2 regions of the Microbacterium sp. Z11_20 genome follow, and region 1 is predicted to be linked to the other one. Evidence: predicted binding sites of a transcription regulator. Region 1 holds the regulator's gene; the other holds the start of a gene.
What was found. The regulator HrcA, encoded in region 1, represses chaperone genes, less so after heat shock. The targets are predictions, from matches to a motif close to TTNGCACTCGNNNNNNNCGAGTGCNAA.
Positions count from the first base shown of each region.

Region 1 (5,151 bases):
CCGCCGGAGCGGTCGATTCCGGCCGAGGAGAGCTGGCGGATCGGGAGTGGCCAGGAGCGCTTCGCCGGGGCCAGCGAGGCGCTGCTGTCGTGGTCGGCGCAGCGTGAGGGCGGCCTCACGCTCACCGACGTGCGCCCCGCTCAGGGACCGATGTACACCGGCGTGGGGTATGACGCCGAGGGGAACCCGGTCGCTCCGAGCCGGCTCGAGACCGACCAGCACTTCGACGCCGACGGCACCCCGTTCGTCGCCCCCGGGACCACCGTGCGCCTGCGCGGTCGCGTGAACCGGATGAGCGCGGAAGGCGAGCTGCGCGTCATCTCCGTGATCGAGGAGCCACGACGGGTGGGGTTCACCCTCGGAACCGTCGGCGAATCCGTGGTCAGCGGGGAGGAGTTCTTCCTCCTGGAGTGGCGCGACAACGACGAGGTCTGGTTCACCGTCCGCGCCTTCGACGCCCCCGCCGCGCTCGTGTACCGCCTCTACCCGCGTCTCGTCCGCCACCGCCGGCGTGAGCTCTTCCAGCGATACCTGCGCGCCATCTCCCCGCTGTACGCGACGTCCCGCTGATGGGCGCTGCCCTTCCCCTCGGCGATCCCGCTCCCCTCGACGGGGCACTGCCCGCGGACATCCGTACCGATCCGGCCGTCGACTTCGGCGTGTATCTGCACGTGCCGTTCTGTCGTGTGCGCTGCGGCTACTGCGACTTCAACACCTACACCGCGTCCGAACTGCGCGGGGCGCGGCAGGACCAGTACGCCGACACGCTCGTGCGGGAGATCGACCAGTCCGTGGGCGTCCTCGCCGCGACGGGCCCGCTGCGGCCGGCCTCGACGATCTTCTTCGGCGGCGGCACACCGACGCTCCTGCCGCCCGGTGACCTGGCGCGGATGCTGGGGGGAGTGCGCCGGGCCTTCGGGGTGGCCGACGGAGCCGAAGTGACCGTCGAGGCCAATCCCGACACCGTGACGGATGCGGTCGCGAACGAGCTGGCATCGGCCGGGGTGACCCGGATGTCGATCGGCATGCAATCGACCCGCCCGCACGTCCTCGCGGCCCTCGATCGCACGCACAACCCGGCCAATGTCCGCACCGCGGTCGCCGCGGCCCGAGCCGCCGGGCTCGACGTCAGCGTCGATCTCATCTACGGCACCCCGGGCGAGTCGCTCGAGGACTGGCGGCTCTCGCTCGAGGAGGCGATCTCCCTCGAACCCGATCATCTCTCCGCGTACGCACTCATCGTCGAGGACGGCACGCGGCTCGCGCGGCAGATCCGGCGCGGCGAACTCGCCCAGCCCGACGACGATCTGCAAGCCGACATGTACGAGCTGGCCGACGATCTGCTCGGTGCCGCCGGACTCGAGTGGTACGAGGTCTCCAACTGGGCGCGCACCCCGCAGCACCGCTCCCGGCACAACCTCGCCTACTGGCGCGGCACCGACTGGTGGGGTTATGGCCCCGGTGCGCACAGCCATGTCGGCGGGATGCGGTGGTGGAATGTGCGCCACCCCGCCGCCTACGCGGCGCGGCTCTCGCAGGGGGCATCGCCCGCGGCCGGGCGCGAGCGTCCCGATGCCGAAGCGCAGCGGCTCGAGGCCGTGCTGCTGCGCTCGCGCATCCGCGAGGGGATCCCCGTCGCGGAGTTGCTCGCAGAGGGCCGGCACGCCGTCGCCGGGCTCGTGGCGGACGGCCTCGTCGAGGGCACCGACGCCGTGCGCGGGCGCGTCGTGCTGACCAGGCGGGGCCGGCTCCTCGCCGACGCCGTCGTCCACACGCTCACCCAGTGAGCCTCAGGCTGAGATCCGGCCTCATCCGCTAGAATTGGCACTCAACGACAACGAGTGCCAACGGTCGCGGGGGAGGGGTGCCATGGTCACGGAACGCGGGCTCCAGGTGCTGCGAGCCATCGTGCAGGACTACGTCGATACGCATGAGCCGGTAGGCAGCAAGGCGATCGTCGATCGCCACGCCTTCGGGGTGTCTGCGGCCACCATCCGCAACGACATGGCGCTGCTGGAAGACGAAGACCTCATCGCCGCGCCGCACACATCGTCCGGACGCGTGCCCACCGACAAGGGGTACCGCGTCTTCGTCGACCACCTGGCGGACCTGCGGCCCCTCTCCCAGGCCCAGCGCGCGGCGATCGCGTCGTTCCTCGGCGACTCCGGAGATCTCGACGATCTGCTCGGGCGCACGGTGCGCGCCCTCACCCGGCTGACCGGGCAGGTGGCGATGGTGCAGTATCCGTCGTTTGCCACCGCGAATGTGACGCACGTCGAACTGGTGGGTCTCGGCGGTGGGCGGATGCTCGTGGTCGTCGTCACCGACACCGGACGTGTCACCCAGCGCATCGCCTTCTCCCGGGAAGAGCCGAGCGACGCCGATCTCGTGCAGCTGCGCGCTCGGATCGGAGCCCTGCTGGTCGGCCGATCGGTACGCGACGGCGCCGAACGACTGGGCGGGCTCCTCAGCGAAGCGCCGCCGACCGGTGGCGGCCTGGACGCGATGGCGTACCCGATCCTGCGTGTCCTCGCCGAAGAGCTCGAGGAATTCCGTCAGGACCGTCTGGTCATGGCCGGGGCGGCGACGCTGGCGCGCCGCGAATCCGACTTCCGTGGCAGCATCTACCCGCTCCTGGAGGCGATCGAGGAGCAGGTGACGCTGCTGCGCCTCATGAGTGAGATGGTCGCCGACGATCAAGGCCTGTCGGCGAGCATCGGGCGCGAGAACGAGCCGTTCGGGCTGCCCGAGGCATCCGTGCTCATCGGCCACTACGACGCGCCGGCCAGCGGCGCCCGCGTGGGCCTGCTCGGCCCCACGCGGATGGACTACCCCTCAAACCTCGCGGCGGTTCGCGCCGTCGCGCACTATCTGACCCGGATGCTCGAAGAGGACGAGAACGGCCGCTGAGGCGCATCCGGTCTTCGAACGGTCCCGCTGTACGCGGGCAGGAAGGCGATTGTGGCTGACCATTACGAGGTCCTCGGCGTCGCGCGCGACGCGTCTGCGGACGACATCAAGCGCGCCTACCGGCGGCTTGCGCGCGAACTCCACCCCGACGTCAACCCCGGCGAGGGTGCGGCCGAACGATTCAAACTCGTCACACACGCGTACGACGTGCTGAGCGATCCGGACCAGCGTCGCCGCTACGACATGGGCGGCGACTCGAACCCGTTCGGGGGTGCCGGGGGCGCGGCGGGGTTCGGCGGGTTCAGCGACATCTTCGAGACGTTCTTCGGCGGCGCCGGCGGCGGAGGCCGGGGCGGGCGTCCCCGGTCTCGCCGTGAGCGCGGTCAGGACGCCCTGGTGCGCGTCACGCTCGAGCTCGGCGATGTCGTGTTCGGAGTGCACCGCGACCTCGACGTCGACACGGCCGTGCTGTGCGAGACCTGCCAGGGGTCGTGCTGTCAGCCCGGTACGTCGGAGGTGACGTGCGACATCTGCCACGGAACCGGAAACGTGCAGCGCACCGTGCGGAGCCTCCTCGGCAACGTCGTCACCTCTCAGCCCTGTGCCACATGCCAGGGCTACGGGACGACCATCCCTTACCCGTGCGCCACCTGCCAGGGGCAGGGACGCGTGCGCGCACGCCGAACCGTGTCCGTCGACATCCCCGCGGGCGTCGAGACCGGCTTGCGCCTGCAGATGCCCGGGTCGGGCGAGGTCGGCCCCGCGGGAGGCCCGAACGGAGATCTCTACCTGGAGATCAACGTCGCCCCGCACGAGGTGTTCAGCCGAGAGGGCGACGACCTTCTGGCGACCCTGGAGGTGTCGATGCCCGACGCGATCCTGGGCACGGAAACCACGATCGAGGCGCTGGACGGCGAGGTCGAACTCGAGGTGCGCCCCGGTGTGCAGTCCGGCGACGTGCTCACGATCAAGGGCCGTGGCGTCACCCCGCTGCGGGGAACGCAGCGCGGCGACCTGCGCGTGGGCGTGCACGTGGTCACACCCACCCGTCTGGACGCGAAGGAACGGGCCCTGATCGAGGAGTTCGCGCGCCGCACCAAGTCGCCGTCTCCGCATCTGGCCGAATTCCACCAGGGACTGTTCTCGAAGCTGCGCGACCGCTTCCGGAACGGCTGAGCCGTGGCGCTGCACTTCCTGGCCGAGGATGCCTCCGACGCGCAGCCCGGCGACGACGTGGTGCTCAGCGGCACCGAAGCGCATCACGCCGCGAACGTGCGGCGTCTGCGGGCGGGCGAGACGGTGACCGTCGGCGACGGGCGCGGCACGTGGCTCGAGGGCGCGGCCGCGGCGGTGTCGGCGCGGGAGGTCGTCGTGCGCGTGGCGACCCGGACCGAAGTCGCGGCGCCTTCACCGACCCTCACCCTCGTCCAGGCCCTCGCCAAGGGCGACCGGGACGAGCTGGCGGTGCAGGCGGCGACCGAGCTCGGCGTCGACCGCATCATCCCGTGGCAGGCCGAGCGCAGCATCTCGCGGTGGGACGGCAAGGTCGACAAGGCTCTCACCCGGTGGCGGACGATCGTGCGCGAGGCCGCCAAACAGGCCCATCGCGCGTGGCTTCCCGAGGTGGCTGACCCTGTCGACACGGCCGCACTGACCCGGATGACCGGGTCGATGCGGATGCTGGTGCTCGAACCCTCCGCATCCCGTGCGCTGACCGGCCTCGACCTGCGTGCCGGACAGCGTGATATCGCCGTGGTCGTCGGCCCGGAAGGCGGCGTCTCCCCGGCGGAGCTCAGTGCCCTCTCGACCGCCGGAGCGGAGCCGGTGCGGCTGGGGGCGACGATCCTGCGCACGTCGACGGCAGGCGCGGCCGCCCTGTCGGTGGCGAACGTCGCCCTGGGACGCTGGTGATCGCCCGCCTGGGCGTGGTGCCCCGTCGATAGACTGGATGAATGACCGAACCGTCGATCTTCACGCGCATCCTCCAGGGCGAACTCTCCACGGAGATCATCGCGGAGACGGAGAACGCGTTCGCGATCCGCGACATCGCCCCGCAGGCACCCGTGCACCTGCTCGTGATCCCCAAGACCGCCCAGTACCGCAACGTCGTGGAGCTGGCCGCCGGCGACCCCCAGCTGCTGGCCGAACTCGTGGGTCTTGCCAGCTCCGTGGCAGCGGAGAACGGCGGGGGTGACTTCCGGCTCGTGTTCAACACCGGTCCGGGCGCCGGGCAGACCGTCT
Region 1 covers NZ_JBXVOQ010000001.1:791,983-797,133, reverse strand. The annotation lists gene AC2DFQ_RS03860 (DUF1990 domain-containing protein) at 1-570, shown strand, start outside; gene hemW (radical SAM family heme chaperone HemW) at 570-1,787, shown strand; gene hrcA (heat-inducible transcriptional repressor HrcA) at 1,870-2,910, shown strand; gene dnaJ (molecular chaperone DnaJ) at 2,962-4,086, shown strand; gene AC2DFQ_RS03840 (16S rRNA (uracil(1498)-N(3))-methyltransferase) at 4,090-4,821, shown strand; gene AC2DFQ_RS03835 (HIT domain-containing protein) at 4,863-5,151, shown strand, end outside.

Region 2 (5,151 bases), on a different contig from region 1:
CGGACGCTCCTGAGCAACACGATCGCCTCGAGCATGGCGGAGCACGCCCGATACGGCGGCGTGGTACCCGAGGTCGCCGCGCGGGCGCACCTGGAAGCGCTGCGGCCGTCGATCGAGGCGGCGCTGGCCGAAGCATCCGTCCGCCTGCACGAGCTCGACGCGATCGCGGTCACGAGCGGGCCGGGGCTCGCGGGTGCGCTCATGGTCGGGATCGGCGCGGCCAAGGGGCTCGCCGTCTCCCTCGGCAAGCCCCTGTATGCGGTCAATCATCTCGTCGGGCACATCGCCGCCGACATCCTCGACGCCGATGCCGGACCCCTGGAATACCCGACGGTGGCGCTGCTGGTGAGCGGCGGCCACACGTCGCTGCTCCTCGTCCGCGACCTCACGAGCGACGTCGAGCTGCTCGGGGAGACGGTCGACGACGCCGCTGGTGAGGCGTTCGACAAGGTGGCCCGCATCCTCGGTCTGCCCTACCCCGGCGGTCCCGAGATCGACCGTGCCGCAGCCTCCGGCGACCCGCGCGCCATCCCGTTCCCCCGCGGGCTCTCTCGCGCGTCGGACATGGAGCGGCACCGGTACGACTTCTCGTTCTCGGGCCTGAAGACGGCCGTCGCGCGGTGGACCGAGCAGCGCGAAGCCGCCGGTGAGACCGTGCCGGTGGCGGATGTCGCTGCATCGTTCCGCGAGGCCGTCGTGGACGTGCTCGTGACCAAGGCCCTCGACGCATGCGCGCGACACGACGTGCCGCGACTGCTCCTGGGCGGCGGTGTCGTCGCCAACCGCCGGCTGCGCGATGTCGCGCTCGAACGTGCCGCAGCCGCGGGCGTGAGCGTGCGGATCCCGCCGCTGCGGCTGTGCACCGACAACGGTGCGATGATCGCCGCGCTCGCGGCCGAGCTGATCGCCTCGGGCCGCCGTCCGTCCACGATCGCATTCGGGGCGGACTCGACCCTGCCGGTCACCGAGATCCAGGTCGCCGAGGAGGCCGCCGGATGAGCGACGTCGCGCCCGGCCGCGCTCCGCGCAGCGCCGACGAACCCGACGCCCGGCCGATCGAGGAGAGCGCGGAGGCCGCGGTGCAGCCGGCGGCAGCCCCTGACCTCCGGGGCGTGGATGCTGCGCTCGACACGCCACCGGCGACTCTTCACCCACCCGTGGTCGAGCCGCCGTCGCCCGACGTGATCGTCGCGCCCGCGGCATCCCGTATCCCCGGCGCCGCGCGCGAGGGCTATCGCGAGCTCCCGACCGCTCCGGTGATCGTGGCGGCGGAAGGACCCGTCGAAGGGGAGCACCTCGAGTGGGCGCCTCCTCCGGCACGGCGACGCGCGCGGGTCGGTCCGTGGGCGCTCGGGCTCGCAATCGTCGCCCTGACGGCATCGATCTTCGTCGGGTGGATGCTGCCGGCCGGCGTCGCCGGCGTCGTCGTGGCGATCATCACCCTGTGCCGGGCGGGGGAGTCCCGGGCGATCGGGGTGTGGGCGCTGGTGCTGAGCCTCGTGTCGATCGTGTACAGCGCCGGGTGGCTCGTGTGGGCGATGCCGCAGCTTTCCCTCTCCTGACCCGCGCTTCCCTCTCCTGACCCGCGCTTGCCGCCTGACCCGCGCTTCCCTCTCCTGACCCGCGCTTCCCTCCGGACCGACGTCGCGTCGCGACGGCTCAGGAGACGCGGTCGGCCAGCACGGCGAGCCGGCGCTTGCCGACCCGCGTGAGGATCAGCGTCGCCGAGTCCTCGCCGCGCAGGCCGAGCTTCGTGCGCAGCACCGCGGGGTCGACATCCACGCCGCGCTTCTTGATCTCCAGCGTTCCGATCCCACGCTCGCGCAGCACCCGGGCGAGCGCCCGGGTTTCGAACGGCACCTCCTCGCGCACGCGGAAGGACGACACGAAGGGGCTCGTCAGTGCTTCGTCGGAGGTGAGGTAGGCCATGCCGGGCGCGAGCATCCCGGCGTGGAGCGCCCGGGCGACGTCGCCGATGAGTCGGGCCCGGATGACCGCGCCATCGGGTTCGTGCACGTACGCCCCGAGCATCCGCACCGGTTCGTCCTCCGTGTCGGCGCCCGCCGTGAGCTCCCACGCGTCATCCCCGCGGGTCACCAGCGCCGCGCGGCGCACGCCGTCCCGCGCGAGCGCACCCGTCCACAGCACGAGCTCGACCGTCGATCCGTCGGCGCTCACCCACTGCGCTTCGGCATCGGCGGGGATCGCGTCGCGGTCGAACGCCGGGCCGAGCTTCATCCCGCCGGGCATGCGCGCCAGAACCCCGAAGGCCCACTCGAGCGGGGGCGAGTAATCTCCGGCGCCGACCCGCACCGTCTCGGTGTGCCCCGCCGTGCGCCGCGCGGGGTCCAGCCACACGGCCTCGACGCCCGCCAGATCGGATGCCTCGGCGCTGCCGTGCTGCACCGTCACCGCGTCGCCGAACGGGGCGAGGTTGTACGCCGCGATCGCGGCGGTCACCTCGTCGGCGTCGACGGCGAGCACGCGGAGGCCGAGCGCGGCGAAGCCCAGGGCATCGCCGCCGATGCCGCACCCGAGGTCGGCGACGCTCTCCACGCCCGCGGCACGGAACCGTCCCGCGTGGCGCGCCGCGACCGACAGCCGCGTGGCCTGTTCGAGCCCGGCGCGGGTGAACAGCATCCGCTCGGCGAAGTCGCCGAACTTCGCGCGGGCCCGTGCACGCAGCCGTGCCTGCCCGACCACCGCGGAGACCAGGTCGGGGGAGTGCCCTGCCGCCCGCAGCCGAGAGACGGTCCGGGCGACCTCGGCGGTGGAGGTGATCTCGCCGGCCTCGTCCAGCAGCCGAAGCCCCTCGCCGGTGAGCAGCGCCGTCAACTCCGCCATGTCCACCACCCCACCCTAGGCGCGACCCTCAGTCGTACGGAGTTGGCACTCGCGTTGCGGGAGTGCCAACTCTTTCCGTACACTGGCGTTAGCACTCGCCATGCGTGGGTGCTAACGAGTCTTCTGTACCGAAGCGTCAAGAAAGAAGAGGTAGACCGTGTCGGTTTCCATCAAGCCGCTCGAGGACCGCATCGTCATCCAGCAGGTCGAGGCAGAGCAGACCACCTCCAGTGGTCTCGTCATCCCTGACACTGCCAAGGAGAAGCCCCAGGAGGGCGAGGTCGTGGCCGTCGGGCCGGGCCGCATCGACGATAATGGCAACCGCGTCCCGCTGGACGTCGCCGTCGGCGACCGCGTCATCTACAGCAAGTACGGCGGTACCGAGGTCAAGTTCGGTGCCGACGAGTACCTCGTGCTCTCCGCGCGCGACGTGCTCGCCGTCGTCGTTCGCTGACGCCACAGCTCTCACCGGAAGGCCCCGGATGCTTCGGCATCCGGGGCCTTCCGCGTTCCCGGCGGGCGTCCCCGGCCGAGGAGCGCGGCATCCGGCGCTCGCCGTCGGCATCCGACCGTAGGCTGGGGGAGTGGATCGGACGACGCCCAGCACCCCCGCCGCATCCACCGCCTCGGACGCCCGGGAGAGGCTGCTCGGCGTCGGCTACGCGTTCGCCGCCTACCTGCTGTGGGGCGTCCTTCCGCTGTACTTCGTCGCGCTCCTGCCGACCGGTCCGTGGGAGCTCGTCGCCTGGCGGATCGTCCTGTCGCTGGTGTTCTGCGTCGTGCTGCTCGCCGTCACCCGCGCGTGGCGGCCCCTGCTGGCGATCATCCGGCAGCCGCGTCTGCTCGGCTTGACGGCGCTGGCCGGCGCCCTGATCTACGTCAACTGGCAGGTGTACGTCCTCGCGACCCTCACCGGCCACGTCGTGGAAACGAGCCTCGGGTACTTCATCAACCCGCTCGTGACGGTCGTGCTCGGGGTCGTCGTCCTCCGCGAACGCGTGCGGGTCACGCAGTGGGTGGCGCTGGGCATCGCGGCGGTCGCCGTCGGGGTGATCGTCGTCGGATACGGCGCGTTCCCGTGGATCGCGCTGGGCCTGGCGTTCTCCTTCGGGCTGTACGGCCTGGTCAAGAACAAGATCGGGGGTGCCGTCGACGCCGTCAGCGGGCTCACCCTGGAGTCGGCGTGGCTCACCCCCGTCGCGCTCGTGCAGCTGGCGATCGTCGGCGCCACGTCCGGTCTGACGCTGGCGACCGCCGGCGTCGGGCACGGCATCCTGCTCCTCCTGGCCGGCGCGGTCACCGCAATCCCGCTGCTGTTCTTCGCGGCCGGCGCCCGTCGAACGCCGCTCACCGTCATGGGGATGCTGCAGTTCGTGGCCCCGATCCTCCAGTTCTCGATCGGAGTGTGGGTGCTGAGCGAACCCATGCCGCTCGAACGATGGATCGGATTCGGTCTCGTGTGGGTCGCGCTCGTGCTGCTCACGATCGACTCGCTCCGCGCGGCGCGGCGCGGACGCCGCACCGCCTCCGACGTGGCTGACCTCACCTGAGCGCGGGTTTTCCGGCATCCGGACCCACCAGATAACGATTGGGTCCCGTTACACATCGTTAACGAACGGGAACCTCGACGAGACGCGCACGCCGTTAGGTTGGTCACAATCGACGCGGCGAAACCCGTTTCCCCGCGTTCCCGACTCATCAAGGAGCACTACATGAGCGTCCTTACACGTTCACGCACCACGAAGGCCATGGGGGGATTCGCCATGGTCGGCGCGGCTGCGCTCATCCTCGCCGGATGTACCGGTGGCGGCAGCACGCCCGAAGCATCCGAGGGGGGATTCGAGTTCCCCATCGACTGCGATGAAGCAGCACCGGCGTCGTACACGCCCGAGTACGTCGAGACGACCGGTGGTCCGGGGACTGACCTGACCTACACGATCGGTACAGCGCTCCCGGTCACCGGAAACCTCGCCTTCCTCGGACCGCCGGAGATCTCGGCCACCGACTTCGCCGCGTCGCAGATCAACGCCGCCGGCAAGGGCATCACGATCGACCTCATCCAGGGCGACTCGGGCGACACCGACAACAAGGCGTACGAGACCGAGATTCCGCGTCTGCTGGGCGAGGGAGCCACCGCCATCGTCGGTGCCGCATCGTCGGGCACGTCGCTGCAGTTCATCGACCAGGTGATCGCCGCCGGCGCCATCCAGTTCTCGCCGGCCAACACCTCGGCCGCCTTCACGGGCTACGAGGACAACGGCCTGTACTGGCGCACCGCTCCCTCGGACGTGCTCCAGGGCGAGGTGC
Region 2 covers NZ_JBXVOQ010000003.1:317,925-323,075, forward strand. The annotation lists gene tsaD (tRNA (adenosine(37)-N6)-threonylcarbamoyltransferase complex transferase subunit TsaD) at 1-999, shown strand, start outside; gene AC2DFQ_RS09535 (hypothetical protein) at 996-1,562, shown strand; gene AC2DFQ_RS09540 (class I SAM-dependent methyltransferase) at 1,660-2,850, opposite strand; gene groES (co-chaperone GroES) at 3,002-3,298, shown strand; gene rarD (EamA family transporter RarD) at 3,429-4,394, shown strand; gene AC2DFQ_RS09555 (ABC transporter substrate-binding protein) at 4,557-5,151, shown strand, end outside.
Region 2: the regulator HrcA is predicted to act here: its motif matches at 2,887-2,913, upstream of groES (co-chaperone GroES).